Regions from separate parts of the Corynebacterium crudilactis genome, predicted to be linked through region 3. Evidence: riboswitches for the same ligand, from Rfam matches in the RefSeq annotation. Region 3 holds a riboswitch; each other region holds the start of a gene.

Region 1 (10,535 bases), 800 kb from region 3:
GCCGTTGACTGCGCCTTCTGATGATCCCGGCGCGGTGTATGGCCTTATTGGTTTCAGTAACGGCACCATTTGGCTGATTGTGATGGCGTTCCTGATTTCGCGTGGATTCATCAAGACGGGGCTTGGACGTCGAATAGCGTTGTTCTTCGTGTCTAAAGTCGGCGGAAAAATGCTGGGTGTGACCTATGGTTTGGCGCTCGCGGACTTGGTCTTGGCTCCTGCGATTCCATCAGCAACTGCCCGAGGTGGTGGCATTATGGCTCCGATTATGAAGTCGGTGGCATTGACTTATGATTCCACTCCTGGCCCAACTCGTCGCAGAGCTGGCGCGTTCTTGGCGCTGAATGTGGGACAGGTAAATGCGATTACGTGCGCGATGTTTCTAACTGCAATGGCAGGAAACCCCTTGATCGCCTCTTTGGCGTCGCAGATGGATGTCAATATCACGTGGACAAACTGGGCTGTGGGTGCGATTGTGCCTGGTTTAGTGGCGCTCATTGTGGTGCCGTGGGTGGTGTACAAGATTTATCCACCTGAGTTGAAGGACACCCCTGAGGTCAAGAAAATGGCTTCTGATGAACTCAAGCAATTGGGTGGGTTTACTTATGGTGAGAAGGTGCTGTCGGGAACCTTTGTCGTGTTGCTGCTGCTCTGGACAGGTGGCGATTTGGTCTTGGGAATCTCTGCAACCACCACCGCATTTGTTGGTGTCATCATCTTGCTGCTGGCTCACGTATTGACGTGGGAGGACATCATTCAAGAAAAGACTGCGTGGGACACCATGGTGTGGTTCGCGGTGCTGTACATGATGGCAACAGCGTTGTCGCAGTACGGATTCATCGCGTGGATTTCTGAGGTGATTGCTTCCAGTTTGGGTGGTATGAACTGGGTTGTCGCGCTAGTTGTGCTGGTCTTGATCTACTTCTTTAGCCACTATTTCTTCGCCTCGGCAACGGCACATATTTCTGCGATGTACTTGGCCTTCCTGGGTGCTGCGATTGCGATTGGTGCGCCTCCTTTGATGGCGGCCCTGGTGTTGGCGTACACCTCCAATTTGTTCTCTTCACTCACTCAGTATTCTGGTGGTCCTTCGCCAACATTGTTTGGTTTGAACTACATCACGGTGGGTGAGTGGTGGCGGACCTCGGCAATTGCTGGTGCCGTATCGATCACAATCTGGTTGGTTATCGGTGGTTTGTGGATGAATGTCATCGGACTCTGGTAATCGAAGTCAAAGGCAAAAGGTAAGGGTGTGTGAAGATGTCAGCAAAATCGAGCCTCAAGGAAGTGGCTGAGTTAGCTGGCGTCGGTTACGCCACAGCCTCGAGGGCCCTATCTGGCAAGGGTTATGTGTCCCCGCAGACGCGGGAGAAAGTTCAGGCGGCGGCTAAAGAGCTGAACTATGTACCAAATCAGCTGGCCAAGGCGTTGCGGGAACATCGCAGTGCCTTGGTGGGGGTCATTGTTCCGGATTTGTCCAATGAGTATTATTCGGAATCGCTGCAGACTATTCAGCAGGATCTGAAAGCTGCTGGCTATCAAATGCTGGTTGCGGAGGCCAACAGTGTGCAGGCGCAGGACGTGGTGATGGAATCGTTGATTTCGATTCAAGCTGCAGGAATTATCCACGTTCCAGTGGTCGGCTCAATTGCTCCTGAAGGAATCCCCATGGTGCAGTTGACTCGTGGTGAATTGGGTCCTGGTTTCCCTCGGGTGTCGTGTGATGATGAGGCTGGGTTTTTCCAGCTGACCGAGTCGGTGCTGGGCGGCAGCGGAATGAACATTGCTGCTTTGGTTGGTGAAGAATCACTTTCCACCACGCAGGAACGAATGCGCGGTATTAGTCATGCGGCGTCGATATATGGGGCTGAGGTGACGTTCCATTTTGGCCACTATTCTGTCGAATCTGGCGAAGAGATGGCTCAGGTGGTGTTTAACAACGGCCTTCCCGATGCTTTGATTGTGGCGTCTCCTCGGCTGATGGCTGGGGTGATGCGTGCTTTTACTCGCCTGAATGTCCGCGTTCCCCACGATGTGGTGATTGGTGGTTATGACGATCCTGAGTGGTACAGCTTCGTCGGCGCTGGGATCACCACGTTTGTTCCACCGCATGAGGAAATGGGGAAAGAAGCCGTGCGCTTGTTGGTGGATCTGATTGAAAATCCTGAACTTCCCACCGGCGATGTGGTTTTGCAGGGGCAGGTGATCCTTCGGGGGTCGAGCACACATTCCGGGTAGAATTGCCCAAATGTCATCAATTTCTCGAACGATTGCTCTCGAACTCGGCGTTAAAGATGAACAAGTCGAGGCCGCCATCAAGCTCTTGGATGAAGGAAACACCGTTCCGTTCATCGCCAGGTACCGCAAGGAAATCACTGGGGGACTCGATGATACCCAACTGCGTGACCTGGAAGAACGCCTCAGTTACCTCCGTGAGCTGGAGGATCGCAAACAAAGCATCCTCGCTGCGATTGAGGAACAAGGCAAACTCACCGATGATTTACGCTCGCTGATTTTGGGATGCGACACCAAGGCTCGCCTGGAGGATCTGTACCTGCCGTTCAAAAAACGGCGCAAGACGAAGGCTGATATCGCTAGGGAGGCGGGCCTGGAGGGGCTCGTCGATAAGCTTATCGACGCCCCGTCCCTCGACGCCGCAGCGCAGGCAGCTGCATTTACGACTGAGGGCTTTGAGGATTCCAAAAAAGTTTTGGATGGTGCTCGCGCCATTTTGATTGACCGCTTCGCGCTCGATGCCGATTTGGTGGGCGAGGTGCGTGAGCAAATGTATCGCGCGGGTTCCATGTCAGCATCGGTGGTGGCGGGCAAGGAGCAGGAAGGCGCAAAGTTCAAGGACTACTTTGAGTTTTCCGAACCTTTTGACAAGCTTCCATCTCACCGAATTTTGGCGCTGCTGCGCGGTGAAAACGAAGGTGTGCTGAGCCTCAACCTCGATGCGGGCGACGACACAATCTACGAAGGTTTGATCGCCGACCGATTCTCCCTGGACACCCAGACTTCTAGCTGGCTGGCTGAGGCTGTGCGCTGGGGTTGGCGCACCAAACTGTATGTGTCCTCCGGATTGGATGTGCGCATGCGTCTGAAAGAAAAAGCAGAGGAAGGCGCACTCGATGTGTTTGCCACCAACCTCCGCGACGTTCTCCTTGCAGCTCCCGCTGGTCAGCGCTCCACAATTGGCCTTGACCCGGGATTCCGCAACGGTGTGAAAGTAGCTGTCGTGGATTCCACCGGTAAGGATGTTGCCACCACGATCGTCTACCCACACCAGCCCCAAAACCGCTGGAAGGAAGCCGTATCTGAACTGGCTAACCTGTGCGCGACTCACGGTGTGGAACTCATGGCGATTGGCAACGGAACCGCCTCGAGGGAAACGGAAAAACTCGCCGGCGAAGTGGCAGACATGATCAAAGCCGCAGGTGGCAAGCGACCAACTCCCGTGGTGGTCTCCGAATCGGGCGCATCTGTGTACTCGGCATCACCGATCGCAGCCGAAGAATTCCCCGACATGGACGTCTCCCTGCGCGGTGCAGTTTCTATCGCGAGGCGACTCCAGGATCCACTGGCGGAGCTCGTCAAGATTGAGCCCAAAGCCATCGGAGTCGGCCAGTACCAACACGATGTCAACCAGGTTGCACTTGCCAAAACCCTTGATGGTGTCGTCGAAGACGCAGTAAACGCAGTCGGAGTTAACCTCAACACCGCATCCGCACCACTTCTTACCCGAGTTGCCGGAGTGACCTCCACCTTGGCAAACAACATCGTGGCCTACCGCAACGAAAACGGTGGATTCTCCTCCCGAAAAGAACTGAACAAAGTTCCTCGCCTGGGACCCAAAGCCTTTGAACAGTGTGCTGGCTTCCTCCGCATTTCTGGATCCACCGACCCTCTCGACGCCTCCGCTGTTCACCCCGAGGCGTACCCAGTTGTCCGCAACATCGCGAAGGCTACCGGATTGGATGTCGCAGGATTGATCGGAAACACTGCGGTGCTTGCCAAATTGAAGCCCGCTGATTTCGCTGATGAACGATTCGGCATCCCCACCGTCACCGACATCATCGCCGAGCTGGATAAACCCGGACGCGACCCCCGCCCAGAATTCAAAACAGCCAGCTTCAAAGAAGGCGTGGAGAAAATCTCCGACCTCACACCCGGCATGATCCTGGAAGGAACTGTCACCAACGTTGCGGCGTTCGGCGCATTCGTTGACGTGGGAGTGCACCAAGATGGCCTCGTTCACGTTTCCGCGATGAGCGACAAATTCATCTCCAACCCCCACGAAGTTGTTCGCTCTGGTGAGGTCGTGAAGGTAAAGGTCATGGAAGTTGACGTCGACCGCAAACGCATCGGTCTTTCCCTCCGCTTGACCGATGAACCCGGTGCCCCAGCTCTGCAAAAGCGCGGAACCCGACCAGCCAAACAGCAGCGAGCTCCGCAAAAACAGTCCGCTAAGCCCGCCACAGGTTCCATGGCAGATGCTTTACGACGCGCCGGCCTCGGTGGCTAAGGCAACTTTCAAACCAAGCGGGAGTGTTCTCAAGCTCCCCTTGGTCTGAATCTCACATTTCGAGAGAGGATTAGTGCAGCATTAGGCGAAGGGCTGATTCGCCAGAGGGCGTCTTGGTCTAATCAGGCAGCCTGCCGTGAAGTACCGCAAAAAATGAGTTGGGGGCACGAGAAAGTGACCTCACAGAATCGCCTCTGAGCGCCTCAAAGTGCGCAGGCCATACTTTGACTCATCCCAGAATTCTGGCCTCTTAAATTGACAGCTACAGCGCGTTGACCCCACCGGGAAGATTCACAAATTTGTGGCCGAGGTGGGAGTAGTTGTCGATGAAGTCGGAACTGCGGATTCCCGAAGCGCAGTAGACCAAAATGTCGCCGTCGATTCCAGACAGTGCCTCTAAAATGTCGCTGTCCGAGGTGATCTGGCTTAAGGGGAGCTTCAGTGACGTTGCGCCCTCGGGGAGGTCTTTGAGCAGAACTTCATGTGGCTCTCGGATATCGAGGGAGGTGAGGGAGCCGTTGAGGGTGGCGTCGATAAGCGAAGTTGTATCGGTGCGCGCTGCCTCGTAGGAGGCGCGGAGGCGGGTGACCAGTGGGCGCGCCGGGTCGGCGGAGACGCGGAAGCTGCGCGTGGTGGCGGGGAATGCGTCGTAGGAGAGGATTGTGCCTGGTTGGACGTCGCCGATTTCTGTGAGAAATCCGATGGCGTGAGTGGCCATGAGTGCGCCGATGGTGGCTGTGGTGGCGCCAAGAACACCAGCGGTGGCGCAGTCGGGGACGAAATCGGCGGAGGGTTGTTCGGGGAAGACGTCGCGCAGGCCGACTCCGCGGTGGTCGGGGCCAGAGTTGAAGAGTGCCAGTTCGCCGTGAAAGCGCAGTACCGTTGCCCAGATGAGGGGAGTTCCGGTGATTTCGGCGGCATCAGACACTAAGTATTTTGTGGAGAAAGAATCGGAGCCGTCTAAGACGAGGTCCACGGAATTGAGCAGCTCGCAGGCGTTTTCTGGAGTGATCCGTTCGTGCAACGCGTTGACGGTGATGTCTGATTGGAGTTCTTTGAGGCGCTCGGCGGCAACCTCGACCTTGGGTCGACCGACATCGCTTGCGCCGAAGAGGATTTGGCGGTGAATGTTGGAAATGTCGACGGTGTCGTCATCGATGACCGTGATGGTTCCAACGCCTGCGGAAGCCAGCGACTGCATGACTGGGCAGCCGAGACCGCCTGCGCCGATGACTAGAACGTGGGCGTTGAAAAGTCGTTCCTGCTGCTCAATGCCATATCCGGGGAGCGCGAGTTGGCGGGCCGTGCGGTGAAGCTCAGATGTGGGAAGCTGCGCCATGTTAAAGCACCTGCTCCGCCCAGGATGCCAAACCTTCAAAACTTGATGAGGCCACCGCATGTTGGCGTTGCGGGATCCGGCCTGCTTGAGCGGCTAATCTTCCGGCTTCAACGGCGTGGAACATGGATTCGGCCATCGCGACGGGATTTTGGGCGCGGTTGATAGCGGAGGCCAGAAGGACGCCGTCGCAGCCGAGTTCCATTGCGAGTGTGGCATCAGAGGCAGTGCCTACACCGGCGTCGAGGATCACGGGTACGCTCGCGCGGCTGCAAATCAGTTCAATGTTGTGCGGGTTGAGAATGCCCAGGCCGGTTCCGATCGGGGAGCCCAATGGCATGACAGCTGCAACGCCACAGTCTTCTAGTCGGCTGGCAGTGATGGGATCGTCAGAGGTATAAGCCAGAACGGTGAAGCCGTCGTGGACGAGGAGTTCGCAGGCATCAAGAAGCTCAACGGTGTCGGGCAGCAATGTGTGTTCATCGGCGATGACCTCCACTTTCACCCAGTTGGTATCGAGGGCTTCCCGAGCCAATTGTGCAGTGAGGACGGCGTCGCGGGCAGTGCGGCAGCCTGCGGTATTGGGGAGAAGGGCGATCTCGAGGCGGCGCAGCATGGCAAAGATGGATTCTCCGCTAGAGGTGGTTGCTTGGTGTCGACGCATCGCCACGGTGGTCAATTGAGTTCCACTGGCGACAAGGGATTCCTCCAGCAACGCCTGAGAGGTAGCTCCGCCGGTGCCCATGATGAGGTGGGAATCGAAAGTTTTATCAGCAATATGCAGCATTTTAACCTCCCTGAATTGCGGTGAGAACTTCTACGGAATCGTTGTCACAAATGGCGCGTGACCACTGGGATCTGGGTACGACCGCGGCGTTGATTGCCACGGCGACTCCGGTGTCGTGGCCGATTTCTTGGTGGACCAATTGCTCCACGGTCAATTCGGAAGAGCGCATAGATGTGCCATTGAAGGTGTAGGTAATCACTTGTGAAAAATCCTTAAATTTGGTGGCGAAACGGATCGCACACATCAAGAGTGGGGAACAGTGGCTGGTTGGTTGCCATATCAACGGCAGCGCGCGCACCAAGGGCTGACAGCAAAATTCCGTGGCGGAAATATCCTGTGGACGCAATCACATTGGATCCAACCCATCCCAGGTACGGCAGGTCATCCGGGGTGCCGGGGCGGGCGCCGCAGGTGACTTCGATAAATTCGGTTTCTTCAATGCCCGGAATCAAACGGATAGCATCGCGTAGCAAATCATGCACTGCGCCCGTTCGAGGTTGCGGGTGATCCTCACGGCTTGTCGCGCCGATCGCGAGGGTGCCATCGGTACGCGGAATGATATAAATCTGACGATCTTCCACAAACCCGCGCACCACCTTGGTGACCATCGGCTGCAGTCGCTCCGGCACGCGCACGCGCACAATATCGCCGTACACCGGCCTCAACTGCAATGGGTTCGCGCCCTCAAACCAGCCGGGAATGCTTGCGGCGCCCAGGCCCGCCGCCAAAACAACAACGCTTTTCGACGCAACCCTCACCCCCGAATTCATCGTCACGGTCAAACACGGATCGTGGCCATCAATAGAGATCACAGCGTCGGCAATATGCTCCGCACCGCGTTGCAAAATGGCATCCAATAACGCCCGGGCATACAGACGCGGCGACAGCTGATGATCCCCATCAATGCTGACCACCTTGGAAATCCTCGGCGACAACGCTGGCTCCGCAGCCCTTGCCTGACGAGTAGTCAACACATCGACAGGCAAATCCTTCAAATGCATGTACTTAATCAACTCCGCAACATGCATGCCATCCGCGCGGTCCGCACCGATAAGAAGGGTTCCATCAGTGCGATACCCAGTGGGCAAGTCCGTGTATTTAGACACTCTTTGGAGGAGGTCTGGGTATAGGCGAGCGGATTCCTTCATCAACAAAATCAGATCATGTTGCTGATACTGCACCTCCGCGGTGGGGGCCAACATTCCGCCGGCATGATGAGTCGCACCGGAAATTGGGTCAGGATCAATCAACGTGACTTGGTAACCAGCCTCCTGGAATTCAAAGCAGGTGGTCAACCCAATGATTCCGCCGCCGATAATAATCGCATGCTTTTTCATGAGAGCCTTCCTAATTCAAAGTTGGCCACCACATTTTCAGCGACCTGCTGTGGATCATCAGATTCAGAAAAAGCCCGCACCATGGCAATGCCAGCCACACCGGTTGCGCTGAGAGCGCGCACATCGGCAGGGGTGACATCACCAATCGCAACGATCGGCACCTTGGACAATTCCACCAAAGGGGGATAACCCGCAAGGCCAATCGGTGGCCGACCTGAATCCTTGGTGGGAGTCTTCCGAAACGGCCCAGCACCGATGTAATCCAACACATCGGACAGCTCATTCGCCGCCGCCACAAGTTCTAGGGTTCCAGTGGTCAACCCAATGATCGCCTCAGGCCCCAACAACTCACGAGCCTCAAGCACCGACACATCATCCTGCCCAAGATGCACACCGTGAATCGGGAGTCCTTCGCGCATTAAGGAAGAAGCAACGTGGAGGTGGTCGTCGATAAGCACCCTCGTTGTTGGGCTGCACCGCGCAACCTCAAGCGCAACCCGAGATGCCAACTCGCTCATCGCTTCTGGCGAAATAGGCTTTGAACGCACCTGCACCACACCCGCGCCACCACGAGCCGCAGCAGACGCAGTGTGCACAACCTCATCCACCGAGCCCGCGCCAGTCACAACATAACAACGCAGGTCAAAACGATTTTCAAACACGGGACAATCAATCCTCGCTTCCTTCGCTGGTGTTAACCAGACAGGTTCGAACGGTCCCGCGCAGCAACAGCGCGCAATCTCAGCCCAATGCATTGGGCACCCGTGGGGTAAGTCGCCACCAGTCAAGCCCGACAACCAAGATTTGTCAACGGTTAGTGCACCCAAGTGAGGGGAACAGACCCCAGTTTGAAAACCAAGGCACACATGTGAAAGAATATTTCAGTTGACTGTGCAAACCCCAACTCACGTTGGGCAAACGTGACAGCTTCGAAAATTGAAACGGAAACGAACCGGCCGAGCATCCCAATCCTGGGAAAGTGCCGCCAGGGTCCTCTTTCCCTACTAGTAAAAGGATTGTTTATATGAACATTCTGGATAAGATCGACGCAGCATCCCTGCGCGAAGACATTCCTGCATTCCGTGCTGGCGATTCCCTCGACGTTCACGTCAAGGTTATTGAAGGCGCTAACACCCGTACCCAGCTTTTCAAGGGTGTTGTCATTCGTCGTCAGGGCGGCGGAATCCGCGAGACCTTCACCGTCCGTAAGGTTTCCTTCGGCATCGGCGTTGAGCGTACTTTCCCAGTACACTCCCCAAACATCGAGAAGATCGAAGTTACCCGTCGTGGCGATGTTCGTCGTGCGAAGCTGTACTACCTGCGCGAACTGCGCGGCAAGGCTGCACGTATTAAGGAGAAGCGCTAATTTTTAGCGTTTGGTTGGTGCATAAATAACACCTGACCAGCCCCTAGTTATTTACCTTGTGTGAATAACTAGGGGTTTCTTTGTTTTTCATCCCGCACTTTGCCCGCACTATTCCTGCACCTAGACTACAGCGGAATCCTGGGGGATAACGCCGGGATGGTCTTGTACCTGATCTGTGTCAAAGTATTGCTGATAGAGTGAATCCTCGTGACCGATTTTTCTAGTGCATCAAATGCCGACGATCCTACCCAGTCCTCCGCAGGAAACGCTGCAAGTGGAGGTCGTGCCAATCGACGTGCTGGAAAATCTAAAAAAGAATCAAAACCAACGCCGTGGTACATCGAGATTCCTATTGTTGTTGTTTTGACCTTGGCGTTGATTTTCGTGCTGCAGACTTTCGTGGGACGTATGTACATGATCCCGAGTGGTTCCATGGAGCCGACATTGCACGGCTGTGATGGCTGTACTGGTGATCGTATTCTTGTGGAAAAGGTCAGTTATTACTTCTCTGATCCAGAGCCTGGTGATGTCGTTGTTTTCAAGGGCACCGATTCTTGGAACGTTGGTTTTACTACGCAGCGCTCGGATAATTCTGTGATTCGTGGTCTGCAAAATCTTGGCTCTTATGTGGGATTAGTGGCACCAGACGAAAATGATTTGGTTAAGCGCATTATTGCTTCTGGCGGACAGACCGTGTCGTGCCAAGAAGGCGATCTGGGAATTATGGTTGATGGTAAAGAAGTAGATGATAGCTATACGCTGCAGCCTGCGCAGTTCCCAATTGATGAGACCTCTGGCTCTACTGAATGTGGTGGCAACTACTTCGGCCCGCTCACCGTTCCTGAAGGAAATTACTTCATGATGGGCGATAACCGCACAAATTCCATGGATTCTCGCTATCACTTGGGCGATGAGTACCAGGGAACCATTCCGGAGGATCACATCAAGGGCAAGGTTCAGGCCATCGTGCTGCCATTTAGCCGAATCGGCAGCATCGACGATCCTGCCATTCAAAGCTAAAATATCGCTTTTCGACGCCTCCCTCTATGCGACGCCTTAAGCATCTCCGGACCCTTGAGGTCACCTTGTCCCGCAACGGGTTAGGGCCCGTAGCCGGAGTAGATGAAGCAGGACGTGGTGCTTGCTGCGGTCCTATCTCCATTGCCGCCTGCATCCTTCCGAAC
Region 2 (10,535 bases), 420 kb from region 3:
GGTTCTTGGATAGTCAAGGGAATAAAACGCACGTAGATAACCATTCCGATAAGTTCAACGAGCGTTTGAGTAACTATCACAACAGGAACTACTTCAAAGCCTGGCGGGAGTGATAATGCTAAAGGCAGTACCACTAAAGAATTTCTCGTGGCTCCACTAAATACCAGCGCTCGAGTTTCTCCAACCCCCAAACCGCCCAATCGAGATACGCCAATACCAATGGGGAGCATTATTAATAAAAATGCTGCATACAGCGGGATTACTTGCATGATGTGAAAATATTGTCCACGTAATGTAGCTATCTGCGAGGCCACCACGAGAAATAGTGTCAGCATCATCAAAGGGACCATCAAGGATTCACTAGCCGAGGTAATACCTCGTCCTACCTGCCACTTCCCTGCTATCCACTGCGTTATAGCAGCTGAAATAAGCGGAATGATGATTAGAAGAAGGAACGCTTCAAAAAATGGGCCAAGCGTTATGGCGCCAAGGGTTTCTGGGCCAATAAAAAGCGTGAGGAAGATCGGTATCAGCACCATCTGGGCAAGCATTAAAATTGGCGTAGCAGTAAGTAACTTGCTGTGCGCTGCACCTGCCAGCCCCGAAAATACAATGACATAATCCACACAAGGCGCAAGGATAACAAGCAAAAAGCCCATGAGGAGTGCCTCGTCAGCTGCAATAAAACGGCTTAAAACAAAGGCTACGAGTGGTACTGCTAAAAAGTTCACGGCAAGTAATAGCGCAAGAAACTTTAAGTCCTGTAGGCCCTCCTGAATTCTCGTCAGGGGAATTCCCAAAAAGGTGGCGTAGAGCAAAGCCATCAAAGTTGGGTTAATTCCAGCTTCAAATACAGAAGCAGCGCTAGGGAACTGCAATCCCACTACAGCTCCAATTGAGAGTGCCAAAATATATAACGGGATCTGAAAGCGATCCCATATTTCAACAATTTTTCCCACTTCGTGCACCTTAACCTATATGGATAGCTATGCGGACAAATGCTCGAAGACGATACTTGCGCCGATTCCAATGAGGATGATGCCACCCAAGACAGTGACCCATTTTCCGAATTTTCCGCCGCCATGGTGACCAATCCAGGCGCCGACAAGTGACAAGATGAACGTCACAATTCCCATGGCGAAAGCTACTTGAGCAATGGACAGTTCTACAAAGGCAAGTCCCATGCCAACAGCTAAAGCGTCAATGCTGGTAGCTAAGCCAAGAATAATGGCTGGTTTGAATTGGATACTTCCATCGTCAATAATGGCTTCGTCTTCTTCAAGATGAAATGCATCCCAGATCATTTTTGCGCCCACGGCACCTAGAAGGCCAAATGAGATCCAGTGGTCAATTTCTGCGATGAATGTAATCTCTGCGAAAAAACGGCCAATTACCCATCCAATTAACGGCATTACTGCTTGGAAGACCCCAAAAATACCAGCTAGGACCAGGGCACGTTTAAAAAGATTTACTCTGATGACAGTGCCACGAACAACTGAACAGGCAAACGCATCGGCGGCAACACCAATGGAAAGCAGCATTATTTGTGCAAAGGGCATGGTTCTCCTATGAGCCGTGCCTGGGGCAGAAAAATAGACCCCGGCGAAGTGTACGCCGAAGGTCTCGCTCGCCTGAAACAGTCTAAAAGCTTCAGGTGGTATGCCGGGTGTGAGCAAAAATCTCACTCCAGTATGTCGAACATACCTCACACAAAAACGATTTTTCACCTTTGTATGGAACTACTCCCCTTCGAAATGGAAGTGATGGCACCAAACTGATACAACGTCTGGGCTTAGTCGATTCTATATACACTTACGCAGAAATCAAGTAAGCACTGATCATATTGCAGAATCCATGAGGATCCCGACTAGGATATGTAAACATGATAGAGGAACGCGAGATCCTGACCTATGAATTGTTCGGAACAGCTATGCGGGAGCTGGCCCAAGAGATCATCGATGACTACAAACCAGATTGTGTGCTTTCCATTGCACGCGGTGGTCTTCTAATTGGCGGTGCACTTGGTTATGCACTGGGAATTAAGAATGTATCGGTGATTAATGTTGAGTTTTACACTGACATCGGCGAGCACTTGGAAGAACCAATGATGTTGCCTCCAACTCCAAAGGCTATCGATCTTTCTGGCATGCGTGTGCTTGTTGCAGACGATGTTGCAGATACCGGTAAGACCCTTGAGTTAGTTCGTGACTTCCTTGGTGATCAGGTAGAAGAAGTACGCACTGCAGTTATTTACCACAAACCAAACAGTGTGTTCCAGCCAGAGTATGTGTGGCGCGAGACCGATAAGTGGATCAACTTCCCTTGGTCCTCTCTGCCTCCTGTGGAGCCATCTAAATAATTTTTCATCTTGAAGTGCTGTTTATCATCTCGGTAAGCAGCACTTTTTGCTTTTCCAGTGCAGCTACCTAGAAAAACTGCCCAGCCAAAGCGCTTATCTAACATTCCTAAAATTTTTGGTTTCCCTCAAAAACTCAACACTATATCCATAACCATACCCTCCATTGTCTCAATATATGGAATCATTCTGGAATTATTTCCAACATGTGAGATTGACTCTGGGAAATGGCTATGGAAACATCGCATAGGTATTTATTGGAATCTATTTTGTGTGAGGCGATGAGACTCGTGACCACAACTGATCACTCTGCAGGTTTAGCGGCATCTGAAACGAACGGCCAGCCAGCAGCTCTTGTGATTGACAAGAAAACTAAACGTCGGGTTGCAGCAGCGTCCACGATTGGCACAACAATCGAGTTTTATGATTTTTATGCCTACGCTGCGGCAGCTGTTGTTGTTTTTCCTAGCCTATTTTTCCCAAGCAACGACAACCCGACAGTTAACTTGTTGGCGTCTTTCGCTACCTTCGGTTTGGCCTTTGTGGCCCGCCCTCTGGGATCTATCGTTTTTGGACACTTCGGCGATCGTGTCGGTCGTAAAGCAACACTTATTGGCTCATTGCTCACGATGGGCATTGCCACCATTCTGATTGGCCTCTTGCCCACTTATGATCAGGTGGGAATTATCGCACCAGCGTTGCTTGCTCTTATGCGTTTTTGCCAGGGTCTTGGTCTTGGTGGTGAGTGGTCTGGTGCTGCACTTTTAGCTGGTGAAAATGCTGAGCCTACCCACCGTGCGCGTGCTGCTATGTGGCCTCAGCTTGGTGCTCCTTTCGGATTCTTCCTAGCCAATGGCTTCATGTTGATCTTGGTTGCTGTACTTGCTCACGAAGATGGAGATCTCCATGGAGCTTTCATGACCTGGGGTTGGCGTCTGCCATTCCTATCTTCAGCGTTGATGATTGCTGTTGGTCTCTGGGTGCGTTTCTCTTTGGAGGAAACCCCAGTATTCAAGCAGGCAGTTGATCAGGGTAAGAAGGTTAAGTCTCCGCTGAAGGAACTGTTTAAGACTTCTCCAGGCCCAGTGGTACAGGCAACACTGATCATGCTGTCTACCTACACCTTGTTCTACCTGGTCACGACATGGATCTTGTCCTACGGTATCGGTAACCGCAGTGCGGGAACTGGTCTGTCCATTCCTTATTTCGAGTTCCTGCAATTGCAGCTTCTCACGATTGTTTTCTTCGCCATCATGGTGCCAGTTTCTGGTTGGTTAGCCGATGTCTGGGGACGTAAAAACACGCTAACTCTAGCTTCTGTGTTGTTGCTGCTGTTCGGTACCGTGTTCAATTTCTTGCTTGATCCAGAAACTGCAACAAAGACCACCGTTTTCATCTTCCTTATGGTCGGTATGAGCATCATGGGTCTGATCTTTGGACCAATGTCTGCGATCTTGCCAGAGCTCTTCCCTACCAACGTGCGTTACACGGGTTCTGGAATTGCATACAATGTTGCATCTATCTTGGGCGCTGCGATTGCACCATTTATTGCCACCTGGTTGGTTTCCCAGTATTCCGTGGCTTATGTCGGTTATTACCTGATCATTGTCACCGCGATTACTTTCGTTGCAGTGTTGACCATGAAGGAAAACAAAAACCACGACCTCCGAGAGGTCTAAAAGATTTTTGCTTATCGACGCCCCCTTCGGTTTCTTGTTGTCAAGGAAAATTGCACAGCGTTGAGGCAGCCAAGGCGTAACAAGGCTTCGATCAGGGCGTAATGATAAACCCACATGCGGCGGTAGACGGCATCAAAGCCATCTGCCGCCGCTTCGCGTAGCTGACCCTCAAAAATCTCTTTTTGCAACTGCACGCTCTTTAAATAGTGTCCAGCAAAATGAGTCTCTTTCACCACGCGTAATGAGGAATCCCGGTCGACTAACTGATGCACTTCATCAACGGTTGGGTACTGCAGTGCTGGCCAAATATAAGCCTTGAGCATGGAGATCGCTTCAGTGCTTACTTGTCCCCATTGATCGGTGGCCACTAAAGATTGGAATGCGGCGTTGCCTCCCGTGGCAAGCAAACGATCAATTGCTTTAATGAAACGTTTGGAACCATGAACGCCCACCACTTCAAGTTTTTCCATGGCGATAATGGAATCGTATGCTCCGCCCCATTCACGCTGCGTAGGAATTGCTTGTGGCAATACCTGAATGTGAATATCTTCTTCCACGCCTGCCAGGACAAAAGTTTCCTGCAAACCGGCAACCTGTGCTGGATCTGCAGTGAGCGCATCTACTGTGGCTTGTCTGCGTGCAGCCAAAATTGCCACTGCGCCACCACTGCTAGGAAATTCCAACACATGGCTTCCCGCTTTGACTTTTGCGCTATCCAATAATGTCGATGCAGCTCGTCGTTGGGCTTCGCCAAGATCTTCTCGTTCCACTGCAACGGGTTCAGAGATCTTCGTGATATCGACAAAATGAGAAGCGGGTTCCCGATTTCGGCCGGCACCCGCAACATAACTTTTTACGGCAGTGCGCAACGTTGTGGGAACACCAGAGGCAAAGATACCTCCGAAAGCGCTCATGCCGTCACCAGAACTTAACCGAATTAACTCATTGGGTAGCGCACCGCCAGTATCTACTGCTTGTCCGGGCAGTGTGAAGGCACTCGCTAGTTTTCCGCGAGGTTTGTATCCTGAACCCAAAAGAGCTGTTAAAACATCGGCGAGATTATCCGTGCGCCATTCGCCGGCCATGTAGCTTTCAGCTAGCCCCAACCACCCAGATGCGGCTAAACGTGAAAATAATTCTTCTTGATCAATGATGAGATCTGGGTCATTGCCCACCAGTTCGAGACCAGCATTGCTGCACGCCTTCGCGAAGCGAAATTCTGCCTGTTTTGCGCGTGCGCCAGAAAAGGCAAGATTTGGCACTGTGGCCACCCCAGGCCACTCTTCCACATCAATAGGTTCAAGATGGCGCAACCGTGCCTCTGCCATGCGTTTTATGCACCTCCGGTGGGATTTGGGCCAAGAAAAATACGACGTAATACTCGGCTGCTCTAACTCTAAATGCAGTGTACGTGTGTGGGGTACCTAGGAGGCGCAGGCGCGTCGAAGAACAGCTTATTGGGACGGATTAAAAAGATCTTCCATATGACGTGACATATGCCATATTAACGTGCATACTTGTTGAAAGTGGGCGCGAATTCCGCAAGTTTTTCTCCGAACGGACAAGAAAGTAAGACCCGATCCTGTTTGTTTCTGTTAGAAGGACTATTGTTTAACGCGTACACGTGCACAACACGACAGCGCTCAAACGGCTGCACGCATTTAGGGCAGACCGCAGAAGCTTTTAGATCCACGATCAGGAGACTTTGACAAACATGTCAGTTAACCCAACCCGCCCCGAAGGCGGCCGTCACCACGTCGTCGTCATCGGTTCTGGTTTTGGTGGCCTTTTTGCTGCCAAGAACCTGGCCAAGGCAGACGTCGATGTCACTCTGATTGACCGCACCAACCACCACCTCTTCCAGCCACTGCTTTACCAAGTGGCAACTGGTATCTTGTCTTCCGGTGAAATTGCGCCGTCCACCCGACAGATCCTGAGCTCTCAGGAAAACGTCAATGTCATCAAGGGTGAAGTGACCGACATTAACGTCGAGTCCAAGACAGTTTCTGCTTCCCTCGGTGATTACACTCGCGTCTTCGAGTACGACTCCTTGGTGGTTGGTGCTGGTGCAGGTCAGTCTTACTTCGGTAACGACCACTTTGCTGAATTCGCACCAGGAATGAAGTCCATCGATGATGCTCTCGAGCTACGCGCTCGCATTATTGGCGCTTTCGAGCGTGCAGAAATCTGCGAAGATCCTGCTGAGCGTGAGCGTCTGCTTACTTTCGTCATCGTCGGTGCCGGCCCAACCGGTGTTGAACTTGCAGGTCAGTTGGCAGAACTTGCTCACCGCACCCTTGCCGGTGAGTACAAGAACTTCAACACCAACTCTGCAAAGATCATTTTGCTTGATGGTGCTCCACAGGTGCTGCCTCCTTTCGGAAAGCGTCTGGGCCGCAATGCACAGCGCACCCTGGAAAAGATCGGTGTCAACGTTCGTCTGAACGCCATGGTTACCAACGTCGATGCTGATTCCGTTACCTACAAGACCAAGGACGGCGAAGAGCACACCATCGAGTCCTTCTGCAAGATTTGGTCCGCAGGTGTTGCAGCTTCCCCACTGGGCAAGCTTGTTGCAGAGCAAACTGGTGTTGAGACCGACCGCGCTGGTCGCGTCATGGTTAACGAAGACCTTTCTGTTGGCGAGAACAAGAACGTCTTCGTTGTCGGCGATATGATGAACTACAACAACCTCCCAGGTGTTGCTCAGGTAGCAATCCAGAGTGGCGAGTACGTTGCAGAGCAGATCGCAGCAGAGGTCGCAGGACGCTCCAACACTGAGCGCGAGGCTTTCGATTACTTCGATAAGGGCTCCATGGCAACCATCTCCCGCTTCTCCGCTGTGGTGAAGATGGGCAAGGTTGAGGTCACTGGTTTCGTTGGTTGGGTGCTGTGGTTGGCAGTTCACATCATGTTCCTCGTTGGCTTCCGCAACCGCTTCGTTTCCGGTATTAGCTGGGGCTTGAACGCAATGTCTCGTAAACGTTGGAACCTGGCGACCACTCGCCAGCAGCTTCACGCTCGTACCGCTCTTTCCAAGTACACCCATGAGTTGGAAGAAGCAGCTGCAGATCTTCCAATCGAGTTGCGCGATAACATTCGTTTCGAAGGAAAGTAATTTCCTGGAGCACGTATAACTAAAGCGTGACTTCCTCACCTGAGGAAGTCACGCTTTAGTTTTTTTTACATGGACATGTCACATATAGCACTCGTGTGAGCTAAATAAGAGTTAATTACTTAACAATATGGCTCTGTGTTGATTTAAGGGATTGAATATCTAGAATGGGCATATTCGGTATCAAACAGTGCCCCTTAAGCGCTTAGACTGGCCTCTGGGGGTGGTTATTTTTGGTGCATATGGGTCTATTGGGAATCCTGTGAGATTCTGGTGCATCCACCGATTGAATCCGCCCTCGGTAATCTTGGTAAATCGAACGAGAATTTGCATCTTAAGCAAGCCGGGGCCTACCTCGAGCGTGTAACCAACTCACGCACTGTTCAAGCCAGTAAAAGTAGCTCATCAATTGTGCTGTTTTCGGCACAACATAAGCCAAGCCAGGCTCTCGTTATTTGCCCAGCCTCTTCTTTGCTAGGGTGTCTAACAGGCACGGGGTGCCACTTGAAATGGCTGAGATCATACCCGTTGAACCTGCTCTAGCTCGTACTAGCGAAGGGATGGCCTTAACATGGCTAACTCGTATTTAGATTCTTTAACTTTTGTTCGACAAAACACTCCTCTTGTGCAGTGTTTGACCAATTCGGTGGTCATGCAAGTAACAGCCAATGTGTTGTTGGCCGCAGGAGCAACACCTGCGATGGCAGATACTCCAACTGAATCTGCAGAATTTGCAGCAGTAGCCAATGGCGTGCTGATCAACGTGGGAACGCCATCTGCAGAGCAGTATTTGGGTATGACTCAGGCAATCCAGGGTGCTAACAAAGCGGGAACTCCGTGGGTGTTGGACCCAGTTGCCGTGGGTGGGTTGTCGGAGCGAACCCGGTTCGTGGAGGGAATCGTCGATAAGCAGCCGGCCGCAATTCGTGGAAACGCCTCAGAAATCGTGGCGCTTGCAGGCCTTGGTGCTGGTGGTCGCGGCGTAGACGCGACTGATTCTGTGGAGGCTGCATTGGAAGCAGCGCAGTTGTTGGCTCGAGCTACTGGCGGCGTGGTTGCGGTGTCGGGTGAACAAGATCTTATTGTGTCCACCAACCGTATTACCTGGTTGCGCTCTGGTGATCCGATGCTGCAGCTGGTGATTGGCACTGGATGTTCCTTGGGTGCGCTGACTGCGGCGTATCTTGGTGCGACAGCGCAAACAGATATTTCTGCGCACGATGCGGTGCTCGCAGCACATGCTCATCTGGGCGCGGCAGGTCAACTTGCTGCTCAACAGGCCTCTGCTCCTGGAAGTTATGCGGTGGCTTTAATTGATGCGTTATACGAAGTTGATGTGCACATGATCGCTTCTTTAGTAGAAGTGTATGAGGCATAACATGACGGATTATTCTCTCTACTTGGTTACTGATCCCACGCTTGGCGGTGGCGCAGACCGTGTTGTACGCATTGTCGAAGAAGCCATTAACGGTGGTGTCTCTGTGGTGCAATTGCGCGATAAAGATGGATCCATGGACGCGATTCGTGCTACGGCACAAGAGTTGAAACTGCTCTGTCAGGCGCGCGGGGTATCACTAGTGATCAATGATTATCTAGATCTCGCCGAGGAATTAGGTATTAATCTACATATTGGCCAAGGTGATACACCCTATGTGCAGGCACGCCAACAACTTCCGGCAGAACTGGAGTTGGGTTTGAGCATTGAAAATCTCGGACAGCTGCATGAGGTGATTGCTCAATGTGCCGTGTCAGATGTGGCTTTACCTGATGTGATTGGTATTGGGCCAGTGACTGCTACTCAGACCAAACCTGATGCAGCACCTGCGTTGGGGGTTGCAGGAATCGCTTCGATCGCCGCGGTGGCCAAAAAACACGGTATTGCCTCTGTCGCCATTGGTGGCGTGGGCCTGCACAATGCAACTGAACTTGCAGCTACTGATATTGATGGATTGTGCGTGGTCTCTGAAATTATGGCCGCAGCCCAACCTGCCCAAGCAGCGCAGCAATTACTGTCTGCGTTTCAGAAACGCCCCGCAGTTCCACGTGTCTTGTCCATTGCCGGCACGGATCCCACCGGTGGTGCCGGCGTGCAAGCTGATCTAAAATCAATTGCTGCCGGCGGCGGCTTCGGCATGTGTGTGGTGACTTCCCTGGTGGCACAAAACACGCACGGTGTGAGCGCTATCCATACGTCTCCTCTAGAATTTTTAGAACAGCAGCTTGACGCAGTATTTTCCGATGTCACAGTAGATGCCATCAAACTTGGCATGTTGGGTTCCGCAGAGACCATTGATCTTGTCTCCGCGTGGTTAAGCTCGCATGCGCATGGTCCGGTGGTGCTTGATCCTGTCATGATCGCCACCAGTGGAGACCGGCTTCTTGATGCAAATGCGGAAGAGTCCCTCCGCCGACTAGCTGCACATGTCGATGTTGTGACACCGAATATTCCAGAGCTTTCCGTATTGTGTGAGAGCCCCGCTGCCACCACTTTGGATGAAGCGATCGCACAGGCACGAGATTTCTCCCACACCCACAACACGATTGTCATTGTCAAAGGTGGACACTTGACTGGCTCTATGGCAGACAACGCGGTGGTGCGCCCAGATGGCTCAGTGCACCACGTGGACAACCTCCGCGTACACACGCCCAATTCCCATGGCACTGGCTGCTCGCTCTCTGCAGCACTGGCCACCAGAATGGCGGCCGGCCACACCGTAGAAAAGGCCCTAGAATGGTCCACCCGGTGGCTCAACGAAGCCTTACGCCACGCAGATCAACTAGCCGTGGGCACCGGAAATGGCCCAGTTGATCACAGTCATGTGGCACGGCGCATGCTTGCCGCAGCAGAGACCACCCCCTGGACACACCTCCTGGCACCACGCCTGAGCGGCGCCTCACCAGAAGAGTTCATTCAGCCCGCCACAACGCCAAGTCCAGCTCCACGCATTGAACCTGCCGGACCATTCACGCGCGCGCTGTGGGAAGCAAGCGGCGATATCATCGCGAGCATCAACAGCTCAGACTTCATCACCATGCTTGGCGACGGCTCCCTCCGGCGTCTTGAGTTCGATTTCTACATCGACCAAGATGCTCAATACCTCGCCCAATATTCACGTGCATTAGCCAGACTCTCTTCCATCGCCCCGGAATCAATCGCACAAGTGGAATGGGCACAAAGTGCTGCAGAATGCCTTGTGGTGGAAGCCGAACTTCACCGCTCCTATATGGCAGGTAGCCACACTTCCGCCCCCTCACCCATCACCATGGCGTATACCGATTTCCTCATCGCACGCACCTACTCAGAAGATTACGTCTGCGGCGTAGCTGCAGTATTGCCGTGCTACTGGCTCTATGCGGAAATCGGATTGATGCTTGCAGAGAAAAA
Region 3 (10,535 bases):
TGTTATTCTGCCGATCACTGGGCAAATCCTCATGGGCCTGATTATTGATTCTTTCGGCGTGGCCTATGCTCCCCAAACTCCTTTGACGCTGGTGCGAATCTTAGGTGCACTAGCTGTGCTTTTCGGCGCGCTTGCCGTTGTGGGAGTGTTCTCTAAAACCACCACTGGCCAGGGACAAGCTCAAGGAGCATCGGTTTGGCTCTGGAGACTTCTCGGTGTGGTGATGGGCATGTGCCAAGCCACGCAGGTGGCAGTCAACGGTTATTTGGGCACAGTGCTGGGATCTGCCATTGAATCAGCCTTGGTATCTTTTACTGTTGGAACCACAGTGCTTTTTGTCTTACTTGTGCTCACTCGAACCAAATGGCGCGGAATCAATGGCGCTGGCGAGAAAAACCCATGGTGGATGTGGCTTGGTGGTGTCATTGGCGCAACGGTTATTTTCAGCACCGCCTACTTAGGACCTGTTATCGGTACTGGCGTAACAGTGGTGGTCATGCTGTTGGGCATGATGCTTGCCAGCCTGCTGATCGATATCTTTGGATTTTTGGGCAGCCCACGCCGTCGCATTCACCTTGCGCAGCTCATTGGCCTGTTGGTAATTATCGCGGGTGTGGCGCTGATCAGAATCTAGAGCAGAATCTAGATTTCTACCGATTCTCCCTCACCTAGTGCTAAATATTGCGAACCATAAGCCTCAGCGAGTGCGGTGAGGAACTTCTTATTAATCGCCAAGCCACGTTCATTCATGATGCCGTCATGGATACCAATGAAACGCTGCGGCGGAAATTTCCTTAAATAGTCCTCTACATCCAGCATTTTTACCCAAGGACCATTGACCGGCAGCAGGCTTAATTCTACCTTTTTCAACGGCTGAAAAGCATCGCCAGGATGGAGAACTCGGCCGTTGATCAAGTACCCAACATTTTCAGCTACGGCAAGCGCATGGCTGATCAACGCATGTTCGGAACCTAGAACTTCCACGTTTAGGGAACCAACTGTGAAATTTCGGCCGTGCTCCACGATGTGGCATTCCACCGGAATGGCGTGAGCTACGGAGCGAGGTGCATAAATCGACATCCCAGGTTTGAGCACTGCGGGATCAACATGGTCTGGATGATTATGGGTAATCAAAATTGTGGCACCCTCAAGATTCGGGGCGCCAAAAGTGCCGGGATCAATGATGATGCGATTACCGTGATCTTCGATTTCCACACAGGCATGAATATGTCGAGTGATTTTCATGCCATCCATTGTGCGCTACATCAAGGTCGTTTGGAGGCCGGCAAACTAGAAACCACCAATTGATAGGACTCTTCCACTAGTCCTTCTATCAAATCTTCTGTGATTCTTTCCCCCGCACTCACACTGATCCAATGCACTTTATTCATGTGATAACCGGGCACAATAGTGGGAAAAGTAGTTCTTAATGATGCCCCAATTTCTGGGTCAGATTTCAGCGTGATGATGGCTTCACCGCGCAGCACAGTGAGCAGCAGGAACACCTTGCCGCGAATTTTATAGACTTCGTGTTCCGGACCAAAGGGGAATTCTTTGGTGCTCAATGGCAAGGTTTGTGCATGTTCGGAGGCGACGTGATGAAGATCCATGGACATCTACTGAACTCTCTTTGTCCATTCTTCGGTGGCGTATTTGGTTTTCACCAGTTCGTGAACCACAGCAAAATCTTCGTCACTGAGTTCAGCGTCGGTGGCGCCATAGCGATTAGCGAAGGTGGTTTTGAGGGTATCGATAATTTGTTCACGGGAGGCACCAGTTTGGCGGCGCAGCGGATCCACGCGCTTCTTTGCGCTGCGCAAACCCTTATCGGAGATCTTGACCTTGCCGATGCGCAGCACCTGAGTCATCATATCGGCATCGATGTCATAAGACATGGTCACATGGTGAAGCACTGCACCGCTGCGACGTTTTTGGGCTGCGCCACCAATTTTTCCGCCGGTTGAGGTGATGTCATTGATCGGTACGTACCACGCATCCACGCCGTGTTCTTTCAGCGCTGCGAGCACCCATCGATCCAGATATTCATAGGATTGTTCATAACTTAAACCAGACACCAGAGATTCCGGCGCGTAGAGGGAATAGGTGATGCAGTTGCCACCTTCCATAAACATTGCGCCACCACCGGACATGCGGCGGACAACGGTGACACCATGTTCATCGACGCCTTCTTGGTTGATTTCATTGACATAAGACTGAAAGCTGCCAATGACGGTGGCGCGATCGTCCCAATCCCAAATGCGCATGGTTGGTCCACGTTGGCCTTTGGCTACTTGGTCCAGAATAAGTTCATCTAAAGCGACATTTACCGGAGTAGGCAGGATTCCTGGATGTAGAATCTCCCAGTCAAAATCGGTGAAATCTTGTGCACCAGTAACAGCTCGACGCACTGCTAAAGCGATGTCGGCAGTGCTAAAACCTTGCAGCTCCACATCATCGAATTCCGCTAAAGCCGCATCCATTTTTGCCTTCAGACGGTCAGTTGTATCACCAACTGACGCGCCTTGAAGGGCACGGCCAAGGGCGAAAAATGCCTCATCAGGTTCAATGAAGAAATCGCCGGAAATCTTCACATCTGCGATGGCATCCAAATCTGTGGAGACATCAACTACGACAAGTTTTCCGCCGGGGACTTTGAGTTCAAAGTGATTATTCATTGCCCCACAGTAACTGAGATGCTTGTCGACGCGCCCCGCCACCTCGCACTTGCCACCGTGGGCGGGCGTGCTTAAAGCACGTAGAATCGACCATAAGGAAAATTCCGAACCTTGCTCTAGGGAGAAAAACATGGCTGGCACTATTTCCACCTACGTTACTTTCAATGGATATACCTCTGAAGCACTCACGCATTGGCAAGAAATTTTTGGCGGTGACCTCAACCTTCTGACTTATGGTCAAACCCAGATGGAAGGCATGCCGTTTGAACCCCCAGCTGATGCCTTGGCTCATGGCGTGCTCACTTTTCCTGGTGGCGCCCTGATTTCTGGTGGTGACTCAATAGGAGAGGAACTCCCCATCAAAGACACTGCATATTCCATGTTGTACAACGCGGAATCGGTGGAAGATGGACGCGAGAAGATCGATAAAATTGTCGCAGCTGGTGGCGCAGAAACCATGAAATTTGAAACTGCTCCGTGGGGTGGATCCTATGGGCAGGTCTTTGATAAATATGGTGTGATGTGGAGTATTTCTGCAGAATAACCACAAGGTGGCGATGATCTCAGAAAGATCATCGTCACCTTTAATGTGGAAGCCTAAACCTCAAAACGTGGGAGATCGAGTCCAACGTATTGTTCTGCGAGGTAGCGCTGTCCAGACTGGGAATCCAGGACGGAACGCAGTTCCGCGAATCGGCGCTGGGTAGCAAAGTGATCTTCACCAGGGACAGCGTGCAGCATGGAGCTCATCCAATAAGAGAAATGCTGTGCCTTCCAAACGCGGGGAACTGCAAGGGAAGTGTAGCTATCTAGTAGTCCGGTGTCCTTCTTTTTCAGTGCGCGCACAATGCCTGGTGCAAGAACGGACACATCGGCGACTGCCAAGTTGAGACCCTTTGCACCAGTTGGTGGCACGGTATGTGCAGCATCGCCAGCGAGAAATAGTCGGCCCTTTTGCATTGGTTCAGTTACAGCAGAGCGGAAGCGGAGCACGGCTTTGTCAAAGATGCGTCCTTCAGAAACCGTGATTCCTGGGGAGTCTGCGCGCAGATGTAGCTGATCCCAAATGCGATCATCGGACCACATATCTGGGGTATCTTCAGGATTACACTGCAGGTAGTAGCGCTGAATTTCATCAGTGCGGGTAGAAATCAGAGCAAAGCCCTCAGGGTGGGTGGCGTAGATGAGCTCTTTTTGGGTTTTTGGTGCTTCCACCAAAATGCCGAACCATGCATAAGGGTATTCATGGCGGGCGCGGACACCACCATCTTCGGTAATCAGCTTGCGGTATGGCGAATTGGAGCCATCGGCTGCAATGACATAGTCGGTAGTAATGGTGGTGGAAGAGCCATCTGCTTCGGTGTAGGTGACCTTTGCCAGATCGCCTTCGTAGTTTTCTACTGAATCTACGGTGGTGCTAAATAGTAATGCGCCACCATCTTCAATGCGCTTGGCAATGAAGTCCTTGAGGTATTCATGCTGTGGGTAGATGGCGACTTTGTGGCCAGTGAGCTCAGTCAGTGGAATACGGGTGCGTTCATTGTTGATAGAGATATCGATTGCTTCATCGTGATCGGCTTCTGCTTCCATGCGCGCGCCGACTCCAGTTTCCCGCATTAAGTTCAGGGTGCCTTGTTCAAGTATTCCTGCTCGAACTGTTTCTTCTACTTCTTTGCGAGTGCGGGATTCAAAGACAATTGATTCCACTCCCTGCAGGTGGAGGAGGTGTGCGAGGGTAAGGCCTGCTGGGCCGGCACCGATGATTGCGACTGGCACGTGATTCATGGAAAAGCTCCTTTTAACTCTCAACGGAAGATGAACTTCGTCAAATATTTCACATATAGTGATTTGGGCCTCAATCTAAGGGAAAGTATGTCCCGCCACAACCTGTTCGCAGTGTGAACGTGGTTTAAGTTGAAGTCGGGCTCACAGCCAGCAGGAAAGTCATTTAATTCAGATTACAAGGGTGTGGCTAGGGGTGTGATTCAGGGGTTCTGAGTTACGTAGAAGTAGAAACTAGTGCTTTCTTTTTCGCGATACTATGTTTTCCCTATTGATTAAGCTAAGGTGAACGCGTACTTAACTTGATATGCACGGGTGCTCGGTGAAAAACCGGGCTGAGATCTGGCAGAGCCACGACCGTAGAACCTGATCCGGATAATGCCGGCGATAGGGAGGAAAAATATGGCAAATCTCGCCATGCAAAAAAATACTCAGCAATCTTCTTGGCGTGTGATTGATATTGTCATCGCATCTGTTTTGGGTGTTGCCTGCGGATTAATTTTCATCGTATGGAATTCCATCGGATACGCCTGGACTACTGCTTTTCATGCACTAACTCCAGGCCTTGGTGGCGTGGCCATCGGAATCTGGTTGTTGGGCGGCGTGCTCGGCGGGCTTGTGATTCGTAAACCAGGTGCTGCACTCTTTGTAGAAGTTGTTGCTGCATGTGTGTCCGCAGCGTTGGCTTCTCAGTTTGGTATTTCCACTATTTATTCCGGTCTTGTCCAAGGGCTTGGCGCAGAAATCATCTTTGCATTGTTCCTTTACCGTCGCTTCAACCTGCCCATCGCCATGCTTGCCGGGGCCGGTGCTGCTGTGGGTGGCATTATTCTTGAGCTGTTCTTCTATGGAAATCTCGCGAAGACGCTCTCCTTCAACATTATTTATTCCACTACTTCGGTGATTTCTGGCATGATTTTGGCAGGATTACTCAGTTGGTTCTTGGTTCGCGCTTTGGCACGAACTGGCGCCCTGGATCGTTTTGCTGCTGGTCGGGAAATGAAATGACCACAGCTTTAGGCACGCGCGTTGTTGCGCGTAATTTTGGTTACCGGCATGCATCGCGGGAAAATCCTGCGTTAGAAAATATTAACTTTGAGATCGCACCAGGTGAGCGCATCTTGCTCACCGGCGCCTCAGGCGCAGGAAAATCTACGCTGCTCGCCGCACTCGCCGGCGTTCTAGGCGGTCCAGATGAGGGCGTGAGTACTGGCGAATTGCTTGTCGACGCCCCCTCCATTGGCCTTGTTCTCCAGGATCCAGATTCACAGGTTATTGCTTCCCGCATCGGCGATGATGTGGCATTTGGTTGCGAAAACCTCAAAGTTCCTCGCGCAGAGATTTGGCCACGAGTGGAGAGGGCCCTGCAACTTGTGGGGCTAGAGCTGCCACTGCACCATCCCACGAAGTATCTTTCTGGCGGTCAAAAACAACGTCTGGCTTTGGCTGGTGTCATTGCGATGGGTGCACGTTTAATTTTGCTCGATGAGCCAACCGCAAATTTAGATCCCCAAGGACAACGAGATGTCGTTGCAGCTGTGGATCGGGTAGTCCGTGAAACTGGTGCTACACTTATCGTTGTGGAACACCGCCATGAGCTGTGGTTAGACACCATTGATCGCATCATCAGCATTACTGATGGATGTGATGTTTTACCGGAAGAATTATTAAAAGTGGGCCAGTTGCCTGTGGCGCAGCCGTCGATAAGCAAGCCAATCTTGTGGGCTGACAACCTGTTGTGCAGCTGGGGTGCCGTGCGTAGTTTTGTGGTGCCTGAAGGTGCTTCGACGGTGATTACTGGCCCGAATGGTGCTGGAAAATCTACACTTGCGCTGACCATGGGTGGCTTGATTCCACCTAAAAAGGGGCGCCTGGAATTATCTGAAGCAGTGCGCGGTGGTTTGAACTCGCCGCCGCACAAGTGGCGTTCTGCGGAACTTGCTGCACGAATCGGCACTGTGTTTCAGGATCCTGAGCATCAATTTGTGGCGCGCACCGTGCGTGATGAGCTGGAGATCGGCCCGAAAATCATGAAAGTTCACGCACAAGATCGCGTTGAGGAACTTTTAGATCGCTTAAGGTTGCGGCATTTAGAGCACGCTAATCCTTTTACGTTAAGCGGGGGAGAAAAGCGTCGACTTTCTGTGGCAACAGCGTTGGTTGCAGCGCCTAAATTAGTGATTTTGGACGAACCAACATTTGGGCAAGATCCAGAAACCTTTACTGAACTAATCTTATTGCTACGCGAACTGACTGAAGCTGGAATTAGCGTTGTCTCAGTCACCCATGATCCAGATTTCATCGCAGCACTTGGTGATCATCACATCGAGGTAAACCCACGATGATGACAGTGAATCTTTTAAGCACAATCAACCCCGTCACCCGCATTATCGCGCTCATGGTGTTGACCACGCCTTTATTACTGAGCGTGGATGTGATGTCAGCGGCAATCGCGCTGGCAGCAACCATTATCTTGTCTCCTTTTGCTGGTGTGAGCTGGAAAATGTTGCTGAAACGTGGCTGGCCTTTGCTACTCATGGCACCGATAGCTGCACTTTCTATGGCGTTATATGGCCGGCCGGAAGGCACTGAATATTTTAGCTTCCTGCTCATCCATGTCACAGATAATTCCCTTGCTCTAGCTGCTGCCATTGGGCTGCGCGTCTTGGCTATCGGCATGCCAGTGGTGGTGTTGATTGCACGGATTGATCCCACTGATTTGGGTGATGGGTTAGCTCAGATTCTGAAACTTCCTGAGCGTTTTGTTATTGGAGCAGTAGCGGGAAGCCGGCTTATGACATTGTTCCGCGAGGACTGGTATTCCATGTCCAGAGCGCGGCGTGCGCGCGGCATCGCAGACCAGGGCAGGATTAAGCATTTTTTCACCATGACTTTTGGTCTTTTAGTCCTCTCACTACGCCGTGGTTCCAAGTTGGCAACCGCCATGGAAGCTCGTGGTTTTGGGCGCTCGCCAGATGGTCGAACGTGGGCACGTGAATCTAGTGTAGGTATTCGCGATGTCCTGCTCATTGTGGTGTGCGCAGCTATTTCAGCCTTAGCCATCGTGGTGTCCATTCAGACTGGTTTCTTCAGGTTTTTGGGCACATGAAAATTGTGTTGATCGATGGGCAATCTGGTGCAGGTAAAACCACCCTGGCAGAAGACTTGAGCTCCTATACCGGGTTTGATGTGGTGCACTTGGATGATTTCTATCCAGGATGGACCGGACTTGCACAAGCCTCTGAGATTGTTGCCCGCGATATTTTGGTGGCAGATAATCCGGGATATTTTTCTTGGGATTGGCACGAAAATTGCCGCGGGGAATGGGTGTCGCTTGAACCCGGAAAAAGCCTGATCATTGAAGGCTCTGGTGTAATAACGGCCGAGACCATTCAACGCGCCACTACCCTGGGTGATGTAGTGACCGTTCGTTTAACCGCACCGGAGTCTTTAAGAAAACAACGCGCCTTAGATAGAGATCCGGACTATGCACCATTTTGGGAGTTGTGGGCTGCGCAAGAACGAGTGCACTTTGCCCAGGGCATTGAGGCAGATCATGAGATTGTGCTAGGTTCGAATGAAGCTGCGGGACGACCCGTCGCACTCTATGACAGTCTGGGAACGGCCCAGAGTTCTTAAGAAAGTTTGACCAGAGAACATGCCGTTTTCTTTGTTAAAGCCAATTGATTACGCCCGCATCATTATCGGATGGGCGTCCATAGTTATTCTTCCTCTCTTGGCCCTGCCGTCGATTATCCAACTTGGCTTGATTATCGCCATCATTTTGTTCTGTGCGTTTGGCGTGGTCAAAATGGCAGAGCGCTTAGCCCATATTTTGGGTGATCCTTTTGGCTCTCTCATCCTCACGCTGTCCATTGTGATCATTGAAGTCATTTTGATTTGTGCAGTGATGTTGGGGCCAGCAGAAAGTGCCACCGCTGGCAGGGATTCTGTGATGGCTGTATCCATGATCATCATGGGCTTAGTGGTGGGATTATGTCTGCTTATCGGTGGACTAAGGCATGGCAGCATGCCACACAATGGCCTGGGTACTCCTACCTATTTGGTACTGATTGCAACTTTTTCAGCAGTCGCTTTTGCCGTACCGGCACTTTTAGGGGAGTACAGCACCGGACAAGCCATTGTTATTGCCACGTTGACAGCAGTTGTTTATGGATTCTTCCTTTACCGACAAATGGGTGCACAAGCACAAGAATTTCAAGAAGTAGAAGTAGCGGAAAAAGCCGGAAATGCTGCGCGGTGGGAGGTTCCTTTTCGCGGGGCAGTGTTGATCGTGACTGTTCTACCTATTGTCTTGCTTTCCCACGATATGGCTACGGTGATGGATGAGGTGCTTGCATCACTTGGTGCACCGGTAGCGATGGCAGGATTAATCATTGCCACGATTGTCTTCTTGCCAGAAACAATTACATCCTTGAAAGCTGCCTGGACTGGGGAAATCCAACGAGTGAGCAATCTGGCACATGGTGCTCAGGTATCCACCGTAGGACTGACCATTCCAGCTGTTCTCATCATTGGCATTATCACCGGACAAGACGTGCAATTAGGCGAGACCCCCATCAATTTATTGCTGCTTGGAACCACGATTGCAGTTACTGCCATTGCGTTTAGCTCTAAAAAAGTAAATGCAGTGCATGGATCCGTGTTGTTGATGCTGTTTGTCGTCTACATGATGAGCATGTTTGGCTGATTTGGGTAGCCTGGTGGGCATGAATGCATTAGAGACTTTGCAATGGCAAGACTGGTCAAGCGTTTTAGTTGTTGTAGCCCACCCGGATGATCCAGAATATGGGCTTTCCGCAGCGGTGAAAGAATGGACGGATGCTGGGGTAGAAGTATCCTATTTGCTTCTGACTCACGGTGAAGCAGGAATTCAAGGACTAGACCCGGCAGAAACTGGACCGCTTCGTGCCGCAGAACAAAGGGCTGCCTGTGATCAGGTGGGCGTGAAAAACCTCACCATCCTTAATCACCCAGATTCCATGCTTGTTTATAACCTGGAGCTGCGTAAAGATATTGCCCGAGAGATTCGGGTGCGGAAACCAAATGCCGTGGTTGTTACCAACTTTGAGGTGGAAGCATACGGTGGACTAAACCAAGCAGACCACCGAGTTGTTGGTCTAGCAGGTGTTGATGCCACCCGTGATGCTGCTAATCCTTGGGCACAGACAGAGCTTTTGGAAGAAGGCCACCAGTCGTGGGGTGCTGATGTTATCGTGATTGCAGGACATCCAGAGCCAACGCACACCATGGAAGTATCTCAGGAATCTGTCGATGCCGGTGTAGCTTCTCTGCAAGCACATAAAAAATATTTAGAAGCATTGCCAGATCACCCTAAGCCAGAAGAATTTATTCCGGAAACATTGGCAGTTGATGGTGGTTATGCTGCATCTTTCCGGGTCTTTGGACGGTAAGAAACCGGTATTTTATTGATCAGATAAGACCATAGCGTCCACGTGACAGAGAGAATCAGTACTTCCGCGACAATATAAAATGGCCATCCTCCTAGCAGCGCCAGAATTGATGTTGATTCTGGCTCTGTAGAGAGATAACCGTAGTTGGTGCCCAACAATGTGTTGATGACAAGACACAAGATTCCCCAGCTAATCGTCACCGTGAAAGCTACTACGACGCCGGAGGAACCAGGTTTTTCTCCGAAGCTAAATACCAGCATAATTGCGGCAATAAAGACTGCGATATGTAAGAACCAATACATCAAAAATTCAAGCCGCGGGATCTGTTCATACTGTAGATCTGGGGTAATCAGTGACATTACGTTGATAGTGGTGCCCCATAAAATGGTCACCGATACTGCCCAGCGTGCACGGGTTATTAGAGCGATGGCAGCAATGACACGAAGTGCATCTGAGAAATGGAATGGCCAGGAACCTTCCACGCTGTAGTTACCAGGTAAAAATCCCCATACCATCCAGAATATTGCAGCGCTAAGTAACACCCATCCAAAAGCTGATGCGAAATTATATCGGCGAGCAAGTGGAACCACGGCTATCGACAAAACAAGAACGGCGATGAGCATTGAAATATGCTCGACTCCAT

What was found. A riboswitch is a leader RNA that binds a small molecule or an ion and turns the genes downstream of it on or off. The one in region 3 is predicted to bind thiamine pyrophosphate.
Region 1: another riboswitch for thiamine pyrophosphate. It lies ahead of ccrud_RS08875 (thiamine phosphate synthase); the one in region 3 lies ahead of ccrud_RS05200 (ECF transporter S component).
Region 2: another riboswitch for thiamine pyrophosphate. It lies ahead of thiM (hydroxyethylthiazole kinase); the one in region 3 lies ahead of ccrud_RS05200 (ECF transporter S component).

What each region holds. Positions count from the first base shown of each region.
Region 1 is NZ_CP015622.1:1,887,082-1,897,616, reverse strand. It holds gene ccrud_RS08910 (anion permease) at 1-1,225, shown strand, start outside; gene ccrud_RS08905 (LacI family DNA-binding transcriptional regulator) at 1,261-2,238, shown strand; gene ccrud_RS08900 (Tex family protein) at 2,249-4,525, shown strand; gene ccrud_RS08895 (ThiF family adenylyltransferase) at 4,788-5,864, opposite strand; gene ccrud_RS08890 (thiazole synthase) at 5,866-6,648, opposite strand; gene thiS (sulfur carrier protein ThiS) at 6,650-6,847, opposite strand; gene thiO (glycine oxidase ThiO) at 6,861-7,985, opposite strand; gene ccrud_RS08875 (thiamine phosphate synthase) at 7,982-8,647, opposite strand; TPP riboswitch at 8,649-8,761, opposite strand; gene rplS (50S ribosomal protein L19) at 9,010-9,351, shown strand; gene lepB (signal peptidase I) at 9,559-10,371, shown strand; gene ccrud_RS08860 (ribonuclease HII) at 10,398-10,535, shown strand, end outside.
Region 2 is NZ_CP015622.1:1,502,940-1,513,474, reverse strand. It holds gene ccrud_RS07135 (arsenic resistance protein) at 1-959, opposite strand, end outside; gene ccrud_RS07130 (manganese efflux pump MntP) at 987-1,559, opposite strand; gene ccrud_RS07120 (phosphoribosyltransferase) at 1,883-2,359, shown strand; gene ccrud_RS07115 (MFS transporter) at 2,647-4,035, shown strand; gene ccrud_RS07110 (cyclopropane-fatty-acyl-phospholipid synthase family protein) at 4,047-5,363, opposite strand; gene ccrud_RS07105 (NAD(P)/FAD-dependent oxidoreductase) at 5,750-7,153, shown strand; TPP riboswitch at 7,634-7,728, shown strand; gene thiM (hydroxyethylthiazole kinase) at 7,722-8,528, shown strand; gene ccrud_RS07095 (bifunctional hydroxymethylpyrimidine kinase/phosphomethylpyrimidine kinase) at 8,530-10,535, shown strand, end outside.
Region 3 is NZ_CP015622.1:1,083,009-1,093,543, forward strand. It holds gene ccrud_RS05170 (DMT family transporter) at 1-634, shown strand, start outside; gene ccrud_RS05175 (MBL fold metallo-hydrolase) at 643-1,245, opposite strand; gene ccrud_RS05180 (MmcQ/YjbR family DNA-binding protein) at 1,266-1,616, opposite strand; gene lplB (lipoate-protein ligase small subunit) at 1,617-2,675, opposite strand; gene ccrud_RS05190 (VOC family protein) at 2,806-3,219, shown strand; gene ccrud_RS05195 (4-hydroxybenzoate 3-monooxygenase) at 3,273-4,460, opposite strand; TPP riboswitch at 4,759-4,868, shown strand; gene ccrud_RS05200 (ECF transporter S component) at 4,860-5,465, shown strand; gene ccrud_RS05205 (ABC transporter ATP-binding protein) at 5,462-6,802, shown strand; gene ccrud_RS05210 (energy-coupling factor transporter transmembrane component T family protein) at 6,808-7,566, shown strand; gene ccrud_RS05215 (AAA family ATPase) at 7,563-8,096, shown strand; gene ccrud_RS05220 (calcium:cation antiporter) at 8,116-9,168, shown strand; gene ccrud_RS05225 (PIG-L deacetylase family protein) at 9,188-9,892, shown strand; gene ccrud_RS05230 (YwaF family protein) at 9,859-10,535, opposite strand, start outside.